2 regions of the Streptomyces sp. NPDC093109 genome follow, and region 2 is predicted to be linked to the other one. Evidence: riboswitches for the same ligand, from Rfam matches in the RefSeq annotation. Region 2 holds a riboswitch; the other holds the start of a gene.
The links. A riboswitch is a leader RNA that binds a small molecule or an ion and turns the genes downstream of it on or off. The one in region 2 is predicted to bind cobalamin.
Positions count from the first base shown of each region.

Region 1: it holds a riboswitch for cobalamin, as region 2 does, so the genes downstream of both, metE (5-methyltetrahydropteroyltriglutamate--homocysteine S-methyltransferase) here and AB0389_RS20410 (ABC transporter substrate-binding protein) in region 2, are expected to answer to the same signal.

Region 1 is NZ_JBFBEZ010000004.1:53,536-59,277, forward strand. It holds gene AB0389_RS06195 (aminotransferase class I/II-fold pyridoxal phosphate-dependent enzyme) at 1-130, shown strand, start outside; gene AB0389_RS06200 (MFS transporter) at 208-1,740, opposite strand; cobalamin riboswitch at 2,254-2,478, shown strand; gene metE (5-methyltetrahydropteroyltriglutamate--homocysteine S-methyltransferase) at 2,641-4,956, shown strand; gene AB0389_RS06210 (AAA family ATPase) at 5,156-5,742, shown strand, end outside.
Region 2 is NZ_JBFBEZ010000020.1:44,951-50,692, reverse strand. It holds gene AB0389_RS20415 (iron chelate uptake ABC transporter family permease subunit) at 1-544, opposite strand, end outside; gene AB0389_RS20410 (ABC transporter substrate-binding protein) at 625-1,695, opposite strand; cobalamin riboswitch at 1,785-1,966, opposite strand; gene AB0389_RS20405 (DEAD/DEAH box helicase) at 2,003-4,162, opposite strand; gene brxD (BREX system ATP-binding protein BrxD) at 4,159-5,499, opposite strand; gene AB0389_RS20395 (DUF262 domain-containing protein) at 5,647-5,742, shown strand, end outside.

The DNA of each region.
Region 1 (5,742 bases), on a different contig from region 2:
GCGCGACGCGGTCATCCGGATCGCGCCCAGCTACCCGGGGCTCGCGGAGCTGGAGCAGGCCATCGAGGGGCTCACGGTCTGCGTCCGGCTGGTGGGGTACGAGCGGCGGGCCGCCGCCGAAGCGAAGTAGGGGCCGCGGCGACGGCGTACGACGCCGGTGCGCGCCTGCCCCCGGCGCGCACCGGCGTCGTACGACGCTCCGTCCCGTCAGCCCATGTGCACCGGCGCCGCCCCCTCGGTGGACTCCTGCCGGCCGGCGTTGACGGCGAAGGCCGTGACGGCCAGGCCGGCCAGGAACATGCAGGCCGCGGCGGCGAAGGCCACGGTGTAGCCGTGGGTCAGCGCCTCGCCCGCCCGTGCGACAAGGGCGAAGTCCTCGGTGGCCAGACCCCGGTAGAGGGAGGAGGCCGCCTCGGGCAGCTTGTCGTTCGCCGCCGAGGTGGAGAGCGTCGACAGGACGGCGAGACCGAGGGCGCCACCGATCTGCTGCGCGGTGTTGAGCAGCGCGGAGGCGCTCCCGGTGTCCTGGTGCGCGACCCCGCTGACCGCGCCGAGCGTCATCGGGACAAAGCTCATGCCGAGGCCGAGACCGGTGACGAACATGGCCGGCATCAGATGCGCCGCGTACGACGAACCCGGCTCCAGCGTGGCGAACCAGAGCATGCCCACGGCCGCCACCACCAGGCCGGGCCCGGCGATCAGCCGGGGGGCGTACCGCGCGACGAGCTTGGAGCTGATGCCCGCCGCGGCGGCCATGCCGAAGCTGAAGGGCAGATACGCGAAGCCGGTCCTGACCGGGCTGTAGCCGAGGATCAGCTGCATGTAGAGCGTCAGGAAGTAGAAGGTGGCGAACATGCCCGAGCCGATGAACAGCATCGTCCCGTAACTCCCCCACCGGTTCCGGTCCTTGAAGAGCCGCAGCGGCATCATCGGGTGCGCGGTGCGGGCCTGGAGGAAGAGGAACACGGCCAGCAGCACGACCGCGGCGGCGAAGGATGCGAGAGTCAGGCCGTTGGTCCAGCCGTGCTCGCCGCCGCGGGTGATGCCGTACACCAGGGAGATCAGACCGCCGGTGCCGGTGATCGCGCCGGGGACGTCGAGACGGCCGGTGTCGCGTTCGGCCTCGACGAGGTAGCGGGTACCGGCGAGGACGGCCAGGCCGATCGGGATGTTGACGAAGAAGACCCAGCGCCAGTCGAGTACGTCGGTGAGCACACCGCCGAGCAGCAGCCCGACCGTGGCGCCCACGCCGCCCATGGCCGCGTAGACGCCCATCGCCGTGTTGCGCTCCTTGCCGACCGGGAACGTCGTGGTGATCAGCGCCAGGGCGCTGGGCGCGGCGAGCGCGGCGCCGGCTCCTTGCAGAACACGGGCGGCGAGCAACAGCCCCTCGTTCGGCGCCAGTCCGCCGAGCAGCGAGGCCAGGGTGAAGACGGCGATCCCCACCCGGAACACGCGCCGCCGTCCGTACAGGTCACCGGCCCGCCCGCCGAGCAGCAGCAGCCCGCCGAACGCCAGCGCGTACGAGTTGACGATCCAGGCCAGATTCGCGTCGGACACGCCGAGATCGGTCTGGATGGCGGGCAGGGCGATATTGGTGATCGTGGCGTCGAGAACCACCATCAGCTGGGCGGCGGCGATCACGAACAGGGCCAGCCCGAGATGTCGCCCGCCCCCGGGTGAGGCTCCGGAGGCATCCGGCCCTGCGGTGGCGACGGGCGTTGTGGAGTGCGCAGACATGGAAAGAGGCTCCAAGGAACGGGGACGGATTAATCCCCGGAACAGGAAACGGACTCGCCGCTGAGTCAATTCCTGATCCGGGAAAAAGCAAAGACTGAACCACCCCCGGAATTTCCGGTGGAGTGGGGTACTCGCTGATGCAATCCGAGGGAAGGACGCCGATACGGCATACAACTTGCGCTCGGGACGAATACGCACACTAACACCCTGTGGCCTGCCCGTACGGCCGTTCCGGAGACGTTCGCCATGTGATGGTTCTCGCGCTTGACGGCACGCCCCCGGGTGTGGGCACACAGCAGGCGGAGAATGCATGGAACCCATTTGCGCTTTCCCGGAAAGTGTGGACACACACCGGCGCGGAGAATTCCGAAAATTGTCTGCCGACGCACGCCGCGTTCGAATAGGCGCCTACACCCGGTCCACAGGCGCCGCAAGGGCGTCCACCGCGGCTCCCGTGTCCCAGGTCACGTTCCGGAACGTGGGCGGTGTCGGCCGCGGCCCCGCCCACGCTCTACCCTGTCGGATGCAGCTGGTTCGCCCTGCCCGCCAGGCAGACGCGTCGTAAGAGGGAACCCGGTGGGAATCCGGGACTGCCCCGCAGCGGTGAGTGGGAACGACCGCCGTCATACGCACTGGATCCGGCCAGGATCCGGGAAGCGACGGCCAGTAGGAATCTGGAATCTGCCTCGGCAGAGCTGCCCGCGAGTCCGAAGACCTGCCCGTTGCCCGTACGCGACCATTCGCGTACGGATATCCCGGTGACCTCGTGGGCGGGTCGGCGTACATATCGGACGGACGAGCGCGCCCGGGGCGCGGTACTGGTCCGTGCGGTCCGTCACCCCTTCGCGCTCGCGTCCCGTCGCCGGGATGTTCAGGAGTCATCTCGCGAAGGAGATTTCCGTGACAGCGAAGTCCGCAGCCGCGGCAGCACGGGCGACCGTGTACGGCTACCCCCGCCAGGGACAGCACCGGGAACTGAAGAAGGCCGTCGAGGGGTACTGGAAGGGCCGCGTCACCGCGGAAGCCCTCCGGGAGACGGCCGTCGGGCTGCGCCGGGCCAACTGGCGGCAGCTGGCTGACGCCGGCGTCGACGAGGTGCCGACCGGTGACTTCTCGTACTACGACCACGTCCTGGACACCAGTGTCATGGTCGGTGCCGTCCCCGCACGGCACCGCGCGGCCGTCGAGGCCGACGCGCTCGACGGCTACTTCGCGATGGCCCGCGGCACCCAGGACGTGGCGCCGCTGGAGATGACCAAGTGGTTCGACACGAACTACCACTACCTCGTCCCCGAGCTGGGCCCCGACACCGTCTTCACCGCCGACTCCGCCCGGCAGGTCGCCGAGCTGACGGAGGCTCTGGCGCTCGGGCACACCGCCCGGCCGGTCCTCGTCGGCCCCGTCACGTATCTCCTGCTGGCCAAGCCCGCGCCCGGGGTGGCGGCCGGTTTCGAACCGCTGACCCTGCTGGACCGGCTGCTGCCCGTCTACGCCGAGGTCCTCGCCGATCTGCGCGCCGCCGGCGCCGAGTGGGTGCAGCTCGACGAGCCCGCGCTGATCGAGGACCGGACGCCCGCCGAACTGGCCGCCGTCGCCCGTACGTACCGCGACCTCGGCGGCCGGACCGACCGGCCGAAGCTGCTCGTCGCCTCCTACTTCGACCGGCTGGGCGAGGCGCTTCCCGTGCTGGCCAAGGCACCGGTCGAGGGCCTGGCACTCGACTTCACCGGCGCGGCGGCGGCCAATCCGGCCGATCTCGCCGCCGTCGGCGGACTGCCAGGAAAGCGGCTCGTCGCGGGCGTCGTCAACGGCCGCAACATCTGGATCAACGACTTCGAGAAGTCGCTGGCCACCCTCACCACCCTCCTCGGCCTCGCCGACCGGGTCGATGTGGCCGCGTCCTGCTCCCTCCTGCACGTTCCGCTCGACACCGCCGCAGAACGGGACATCGATCCGGAGATCCTGCGCTGGCTCGCCTTCGCCCGGCAGAAGACCGCCGAGATCGTCACCCTGGCCAAGGGGCTGGCCGAGGGCACCGGTGCCATCGCCGGGGAGATCGCCGCCAACCGGGCCGCCCTCGCCTCCCGTACGGCCTCGGCGATCACCCACGACCCGGCCGTACGGGCCAGGGCCGCCGCCGTCACCGACGCCGACGGCCGCCGCTCGCGGCCGTACGCCGAGCGCGCCGGCACCCAGCGCGCCCGCCTCGGGCTGCCGCTGCTGCCGACGACCACCATCGGCTCGTTCCCGCAGACCGACGACTTGCGGACGGCCCGCGCCGACCTGCGCGCGGGACGGATCGGCACCGCCGGGTACGAGGAGCGCATCAGGGCCGAGATCGCCGAGGTCGTCTCCTTCCAGGAGAAGGCCGGCCTCGATGTCCTGGTGCACGGCGAGCCCGAACGCAACGACATGGTCCAGTACTTCGCCGAGCGGCTCACCGGCTACGTCGCCACCCGCGGCGGCTGGGTCCAGTCGTACGGCACCCGCTATGTCCGGCCGCCGGTGCTCGTCGGCGACATCTCGCGCCCCGAGCCGATGACGGTGCGCTGGACGTCCTACGCGCAGTCGCTCACCGGACGCCCGGTCAAGGGCATGCTCACCGGGCCCGTCACCATGCTCGCCTGGTCCTTCGTCCGCGACGACCAGCCGCTCGGCGACACCGCGCGCCAGGTCGCCCTCGCCCTGCGCGACGAGGTCAACGACCTTGAGGCGGACGGCACTTCGGTGATCCAGGTCGACGAACCCGCCCTGCGCGAGACACTGCCGCTGCGCGCCGCCGGCCGCGCCGCGTATCTGGACTGGGCGACCGAGTCGTTCCGCCTCACCACCGGTGGCGTACGCCCGGACACCCAGATCCACACCCACATGTGCTACGCCGAGTTCGGTGACATCGTCCAGGCCATCGACGACCTCGACGCCGATGTCATCAGCCTGGAGGCGGCCCGCTCCCATATGCAGGTCGCCCGCGAACTCGCCGCGCACGGCTACCCCCGCGAGGCGGGTCCCGGTGTGTACGACATCCACTCGCCGCGCGTACCGAGCGCCGAGGAGGCCGCCGCGCTGCTGCGCACCGGGCTGGAGGCCATCCCCGCCGAGCGGCTCTGGGTCAACCCCGACTGCGGCCTGAAGACCCGGGGCTGGCCGGAGACCCGCGCCTCGCTGGAGAACCTGGTCGCCGCGGCCCGTACCGTCCGCGCGGAACTGCCCGGCTGACCATGCCCTGTGGACGGCCGCGCGGGGCACACCCCGTGCCCCGCGCGGCCGGGGGTCCCAGCCGGCGGTCCCCGCCGTTCGCGTGCACAGGGCGCGGCGATAATTGCAGTCGCCTCTACGGTCCGGCCGACCGGGTTCGCCCCAGCGCGGGGAGTCGGCCTGCCCGGGCAACCCACGCGGCACCAGGAGAGCATGGACTGTGGCACATCCGAGGAACACCGAGCTGGTCCCGGGCAGCACTGCCGCCCGGCTGGATCATTCGCGCGAGCAAGTGGAGGGCCGGGCGGAGGAGTTGGCGGAGGTCCATACGCGTCTGAGAGATCCTGACGGGCCGCGTCTGGTCGTCGTCCGGGGCGAACGGGGCGTGGGGCGGAGCGCGTTCGTACGGACGCTCGGCGAGCGGCTCAGGGCGGAGGGCGTCGCGGTGCTGTCGCTGGCGTGTGCGGCCGGTGACACGGAACACCCTCTGTTGCTGGCATCGCGTCTGGTCCGGGCGCTGCCCATGACGCGGCCGGCCGAGCACGGCCGGGGCAGGGGGCGGTCCGACCGGGAATCGCTGGCCGCTGTCGCGGCGGGTGATCCGGTGGCGATGGGCCTGGTGCTCGGTGCGGCGGTCGCGTCGGGGCAGGAGAGGCGTACGAGGCCGATGGTCGTGGTGATCGAGGACGCCGAGCATGCCGACGCCGACTCCCTCGGTCTGCTGGGCGGAAACGGCGGCAACGGTCTCTTTCCGCCGGACGTCCGGCTGCTGGTCACCGTCGTCGAGCGTGGAGCGGAGCACGAGGG
Region 2 (5,742 bases):
CGAGCAGCCAGAAGAGCACCCCGCGGGTGGTCTCGGCGTCGGCCGACGTCATGACGACGAAGGAGGTGAGCGCGGAGAAGAGCTGCATCGCAGCGACCCCGGAGAGCACCACCCGGTCCGTCGTCCCGCCGAGCGTATGACTCAGCACCAGCACCATCGCGAACGACAGCAGCGCCCCGAGGAACGCCCCGGCGGAGAGCGAGACCACGCCCCCGCCGACCCCGAGGACGACGACCACCACGGCGCCGGTCGACGCCCCGGACGAGACCCCGAGCACAAAGGGGTCGGCGAGCGGATTGCGCAGCAGCGACTGCATGACCGCCCCGCACACCGCGAGCCCGGCCCCGCACACGGCGGCGAGGAGGGTGCGCGGCAGCCGCAGATTCCATACGATGCCGTCCCGGATCGGGGTGACGTGCGATTCGCCGACACCGAGATGGGCGGCGACGACCGACCAGACGTCACCCACGCGGATGTCCGCGGGGCCGATGGTGAGGGCGAGCGCGACGGAGAGCAGCAGCAGCCCGAAGCCGCCGAGCGCCATGAGGCCCAGCCGCGCACGCGTCACGCGTGCGGCAGCCACTCGTTCGGCAGTCATTCGTACGCCGGTCCCTCGTACGCCGGTCACTTGGCGGGCGCGTACGCGCGCAGCGCGGCGGCGACCTTCTCGACCCCTTCGACGGTGCGGATGGTCGGATTCATCGCCTGGCCGCTGAGCAGCACGTACCGCTTGTGCTTGACCGCGTCCATCTTCTTCGTGACGGGGTTGGACTCCAGGAACTCGATCTTCTTCGCGGCGGTCTCGGCGGTCTGCGACTTGCGCGTGAGGTCACCGATGACGAGGAAGTCGGGGTTGCGGTCGGCGACGGTCTCCCAGTTGATCTGGGGCCATTCGTCCTGGGTGTCGTCGAAGATGTTCTTCGCGCCGACCGCGTTGGTGATGATCCCGGGGGCGCCGCAGCAGCCGGCCATGTAGGGGGAGTCGGAGTTCGCGAACCAGTAGAGGACGGTGGTCTTCTTGGCCTTGACGGGATCGATCCCCTCCACGGCGGCGGCCATCCGCGCCTTCAGCGAGGCGACGACCTCCGCACCGCGCTTCTCCTCACCGAAGACCTTGGCCAGGTCCTCCACCTCTTGGTAGATGACGTCCATGGTCAGCGGGGTGGACCGGGCGCCGTCCGTACCCACGACCTTGTCGTTCTTGGTGCAGTCGGCCGGCGAGACGTACGTCGGCACACCGAGCTTCTCGAACTGCGCCCGCGTGGCGACGCCGCCCTTGCCCAGGGTCGAGATGAAGGACGACGCGACGAAGTCGGGCTCGGCGTCGAGCACCTTCTCGAAGGAGGGGTTGTTGTCGGCCAGCCGCGGCACCTCGGCATTGGCCTTGACCAGCGCCTTGGGCAGCGGATCGGTCCAGGTCGCGGTCCCGGCCATCCGGTCGGCGAGCCCGAGCGTGAGCATGATCTCGGTGGTGCCCTGGTTGAGCGACACGGCCCGCCGGGGCTCGGCCTTGACGGTGACGGTCTGCCCGCAGTTCTTGAGGCTGAGGGGATACCCGCCCCCCGAGACGGCCTGACCGCCACCGGCCTTGCCCGACACCTCTGACTTCTCCCCGTCACCCCCACAGGCGGTGAGCGTCAACGCCCCCGCGACGAGCAGAGCGACAGGCACAACGGACTTACGCACAAGAGACATACGGAAGGGGCGCGCGTTCAGCACGGAAGATCCTCTGCGTTCGAGGGCCCATGCGCGGAGCCCGTTCGTACGGTGCTCCCCCGTCCCCGAACAGGAACGGAGGGGCCAGCAGGTCTTCGGACTCAGGATCACTCGAACGAGGCGCCTTCCCGGACGGCAGTCCAGTGGCCGATGCCCCGCCCGTCCCCCTCACCGCTGCGCGTCAGCTCCGGATTCACACCGGATTCCCTGACCCACGTACATGGGTTCGACTGGCTCCCGCAAGCTACCACAGGGCCGAAAACAGCCCTTCCAACAGCCCTTCCAGTCACCCGCGGACCACCGCGTACTGGAACGGCTCCCGGAGAGCGGCAGCAGCACCGTCGAGGTCGGCCAGCCTGGCGGCCATGGTCGCCTCGGCCAATCGCTGTGGCAGTGCCGCGCCGAACTTCAGCCCGGCCACAGCGCGCGGGTCCACGGAGGGCAGGGACAACCGCTGGACGCCCTCGGCGACGGCGTTCTTCCACTCCCCCGGCGTGATGTCCTCGCGCAACCGGACATACGCGTCGGCGGGACGCTGCACGGGGTCGGAGACCGAACCGAGTGTGGCGGCGAGCGTGGCGTTGGCCCGGTGCCCGGCCCAGGTCCACCAGCGCACGCTCGTACCCTGCCCGCCCCGCACGATCACCGTGCCGTGCGCGTGCACCAGCTCGGCGCCGTCGTCACGCGCCCGCGCCAGCGCGCCCTCGGCCCGCCGGGTAAGGCCGACCGGAGGCGTCGCGCCGAGCAGGACCTCGCGCGCCGCCCGCGTCAGCTCGTACGAAGCGGTACGGGCGAAGCCCACCGCACCCCAGCGGGCCCGGCCGCCACCCTCCACCGGCTCGACGAAGCAGCGCCGCCGCGACCAGTCGATGTAGGTGACCTGCCAGCTGCGTCCCGCGAGCAACAGCCTTCTCGGACCGACGACTTCGTCCGTGAGCAGGGCGGGATCCGTCGTGCCGATCTCCGTACGGCCCGACAGGACCGTGAACTCGGGGGCGGCGGTGAACACCGCCGTGAGGTCCATGAAGTGCCGGAAGCCGAAGCGCCGTTCGGCCTCGGGGCCGATGAACATCATCCCGCCGTCCCGGTCCACATAGCCCTCGTCGAGGAGATGACGCACGATCGGCTCGGCGGCGGGTCCGAAGGGGCCTAGGCCGCCCCACCAGTCCTGCCACAGCCGGTCGCCGACGCGGTGTTCCTGGAGGCAGAGCGCGAGAACCTGCTGGGCCACGATATGGCGGGGTTCGGGCGGTGCGACGACCGGTTCCACCCAGCCCCGGGACCAGAGCAGGAGAAGGGCCGCCGCGGAGAGCAGACCGGGCTCGTCGAGGGCCAGGAACAGACAGTTGCGCGGCGAACCGCTCCGCCGGCCCGTGCGGCCGAGACGCTGCAGGAACGAGGCCACGGTCGCGGGCGCGTCGATCTGGATGACCCGGTCCAGGTCGCCCACGTCGATGCCGAGTTCCAGTGTGCTGGTGGAGACGATGACGCAGTCCCTCGCCTCAGCGAACGCTTCCTCCGCCCGCCTCCGCTCGTCCACGGACAGCGACGCGTGCGACAGGAAGGTGGTGACCCCCTTCGCCCGCAGCGCCTCACCGAGCTTCTCGACCTGCCGGCGGGACTCGCAGAACACCAGGCGCTTCTCGCCCCGGTGCAGGGCGGCGATCACCGTCGCCGCGTTGGCGAGCGACCCCACGTAGTCGAGCTGGACGTCCCCGGGCGGCGGCAACTCCGGCGCGGCTTCGCGCAGATGGGGCGCAACCACCCGCGCCTCTCGCTTCCCCGCGCCCGCCCCCTGCAGCCAGCTCAGCAGCTCCGCCGGGTTGCCGACCGTCGCGGAGAGCCCGACGCGCTGCACCGGCCGGCCGACCACCCGCTCCAGCCGCTCCAGTACGGCCAGCAGATGCCAGCCCCGGTCGTCCCCGGCGAAGGCGTGCACCTCGTCGACGACGATCGCCCGCAGCCCCGAGAAGAAAGCGCGATGGTCGACATTGGCGCTGACCAGCATCGCCTCCAGCGACTCCGGAGTGGTGAGCAGTACATCCGGGCGCTCGCGCAGGACGCGCTTGCGGCGGGACTGCGGAACGTCCCCGTGCCAGAGCGCGGCCGACCGCCCCAGCCAGGAGGTGTACGTCTCCAGCCTCGGCAGCAGGTTGTTGAGCAGCGCCTTCAGCGGACACACGTAGAGCACCGACGTTCCGGTCCACCGCTCCGCGTCCATCCGTGACAGCAGCGGAAAGGACGCCGCCTCGGTCTTCCCGCCGGCAGTGGGGGCGAGCAGCAGGGCGTCCGAGCCGTCCATGAGGGGCGCGACGGCCTCCTCCTGGAGCGGCCGGAGTCCGGGCCAGCCAAGGGTGTTGACGATGTGATGGACCAGCCCGGGATGCAGCCGGTCCAGCGGATCGAGACCCCCAGGCCCCTCAGGTGTACCGGGCTGTGCCGTCACGGAAGCTCCAGCTCGACGTCGTCGGCGTTCGCCGGCTCCGCCGCGGCGTTCCGTTCCACCTCGCTCAACTCCGCCGTGTGCACGGTGAGGGCGTAGTGCTGACGCGGGTCGAAGTCCTCGAACTGGTCGATACGGTCCAGCACATCGCTGACGAGTTTCTTGAGGAAGAGCCGGGGCGCGACACCGGCCTTTCCGCCGAGTGCTCCGCCGACCGCGCCGGCCAGCTCGGCGACATAGGCGTCGTCCGCGAGCTTCCTGACCCGTTCGGGGTCGGGCGATCCCGACGCGTAGAGGTCCCGGATGGTGAGTCCGAGGCCCACCAGCGAGTCCAGGGTGAAGCCGGGAAGCCGTAGTTGCACGGCGCGCGGATTGTCGAAGCGCGGCTCGGTGGTGAAGTCGGTGGCGAGCCGCTGGGCCAGGGGCGCCAGCCGCTGGACGCCCTGTCTGCCGTCGTAGAACGCGGGTGTCCCGGTGATCAGCAGATACAGACCGGGGAACCGCCCGGAGTGCACTTCGTCAATGAGCTGCCGCAACGCGTTCAACGCCTTGTCGCGCGCGTCGGACCGGACCCGCTGGAGCGTCTCCACCTCGTCGAGTACGACGAAGAGCCCCGAGTGTCCCGAGTCCCGCAGCACCGTGAGCAGCCCCTGCAGAAACCCGAGGGCGCCGAAGTGGTCGAGATCCCCCCGGACACCGGCGGCCCGGCGGGCCGAGGCGGCCACATGGGGCTGTCCGCCGAGCCAGGCCATGACGGCCGAGGCAGTGGCCTCGTCCCCGGCGGCGAGGGCCGTACGGTATCCGCGCAGCGCGGTGGCGAACGACGGGGCGTGCCGGGAGACCTCCGTGAGCCGCGCCGTCATCAGGGCTTCGACCGCGCCGGCCAGGTCTTCCTCGGAGGCTCCCGCCGTGAGCGCGTCCTCCTCCAGGGCGTAGAACCAGGCGTCCGCGACCGGGCGCAGTGCGCTCGGCGGGAACCCGGGCGTGGCCAGCCGCTCGGTGAGCCGGCGGTAGACGGTCTCCAGTTTGTGCAGCGGCGTCTCGGTCTCCGAGATCTGGATCTCGGCGACGGCGAAGTTACGCCGCTTGGCGCGCTCGCCGAGCCACCGGGTGAAGAACGTCTTGCCGGATCCGTACTCGCCGCGTACGGCTTTGAAGACGGAGGCGCCCGAGGCGACCGCCTCGAGTTCCGCGTCGAGCGCGGCCTCGAACCGGTCCAGGCCGGTCGCGAGGAGGCCGAGCCCGCTCTCGGGGACGGCGCCTCGCCGAAGGGCGTCGATCACGTCACGCCGCCGGGCGGCGCTGACCGGGCCGGTGCGGTCGGGGCTGTCGGTACTCACCGCGTCAGTCTCGCATTACGTACGGGGGGCCGGTCACTCTGCCGGAAGGTTGACGTACGGACGGTCACTTTGATGCAATCGTCCGTTACACCGTCCGGCCTCTCGGCAGTTCACCTTCTCAGCGGTTCAAAGCGGGGGAATCTCAGCGTGGCGCTCGACAGTCTCAAACTCAGCGATGTCCTCAAGGATGTCGCGTCCGGCGTACTGCAGCTTCCGGACTTCCAGCGCAACTGGAAGTGGGAC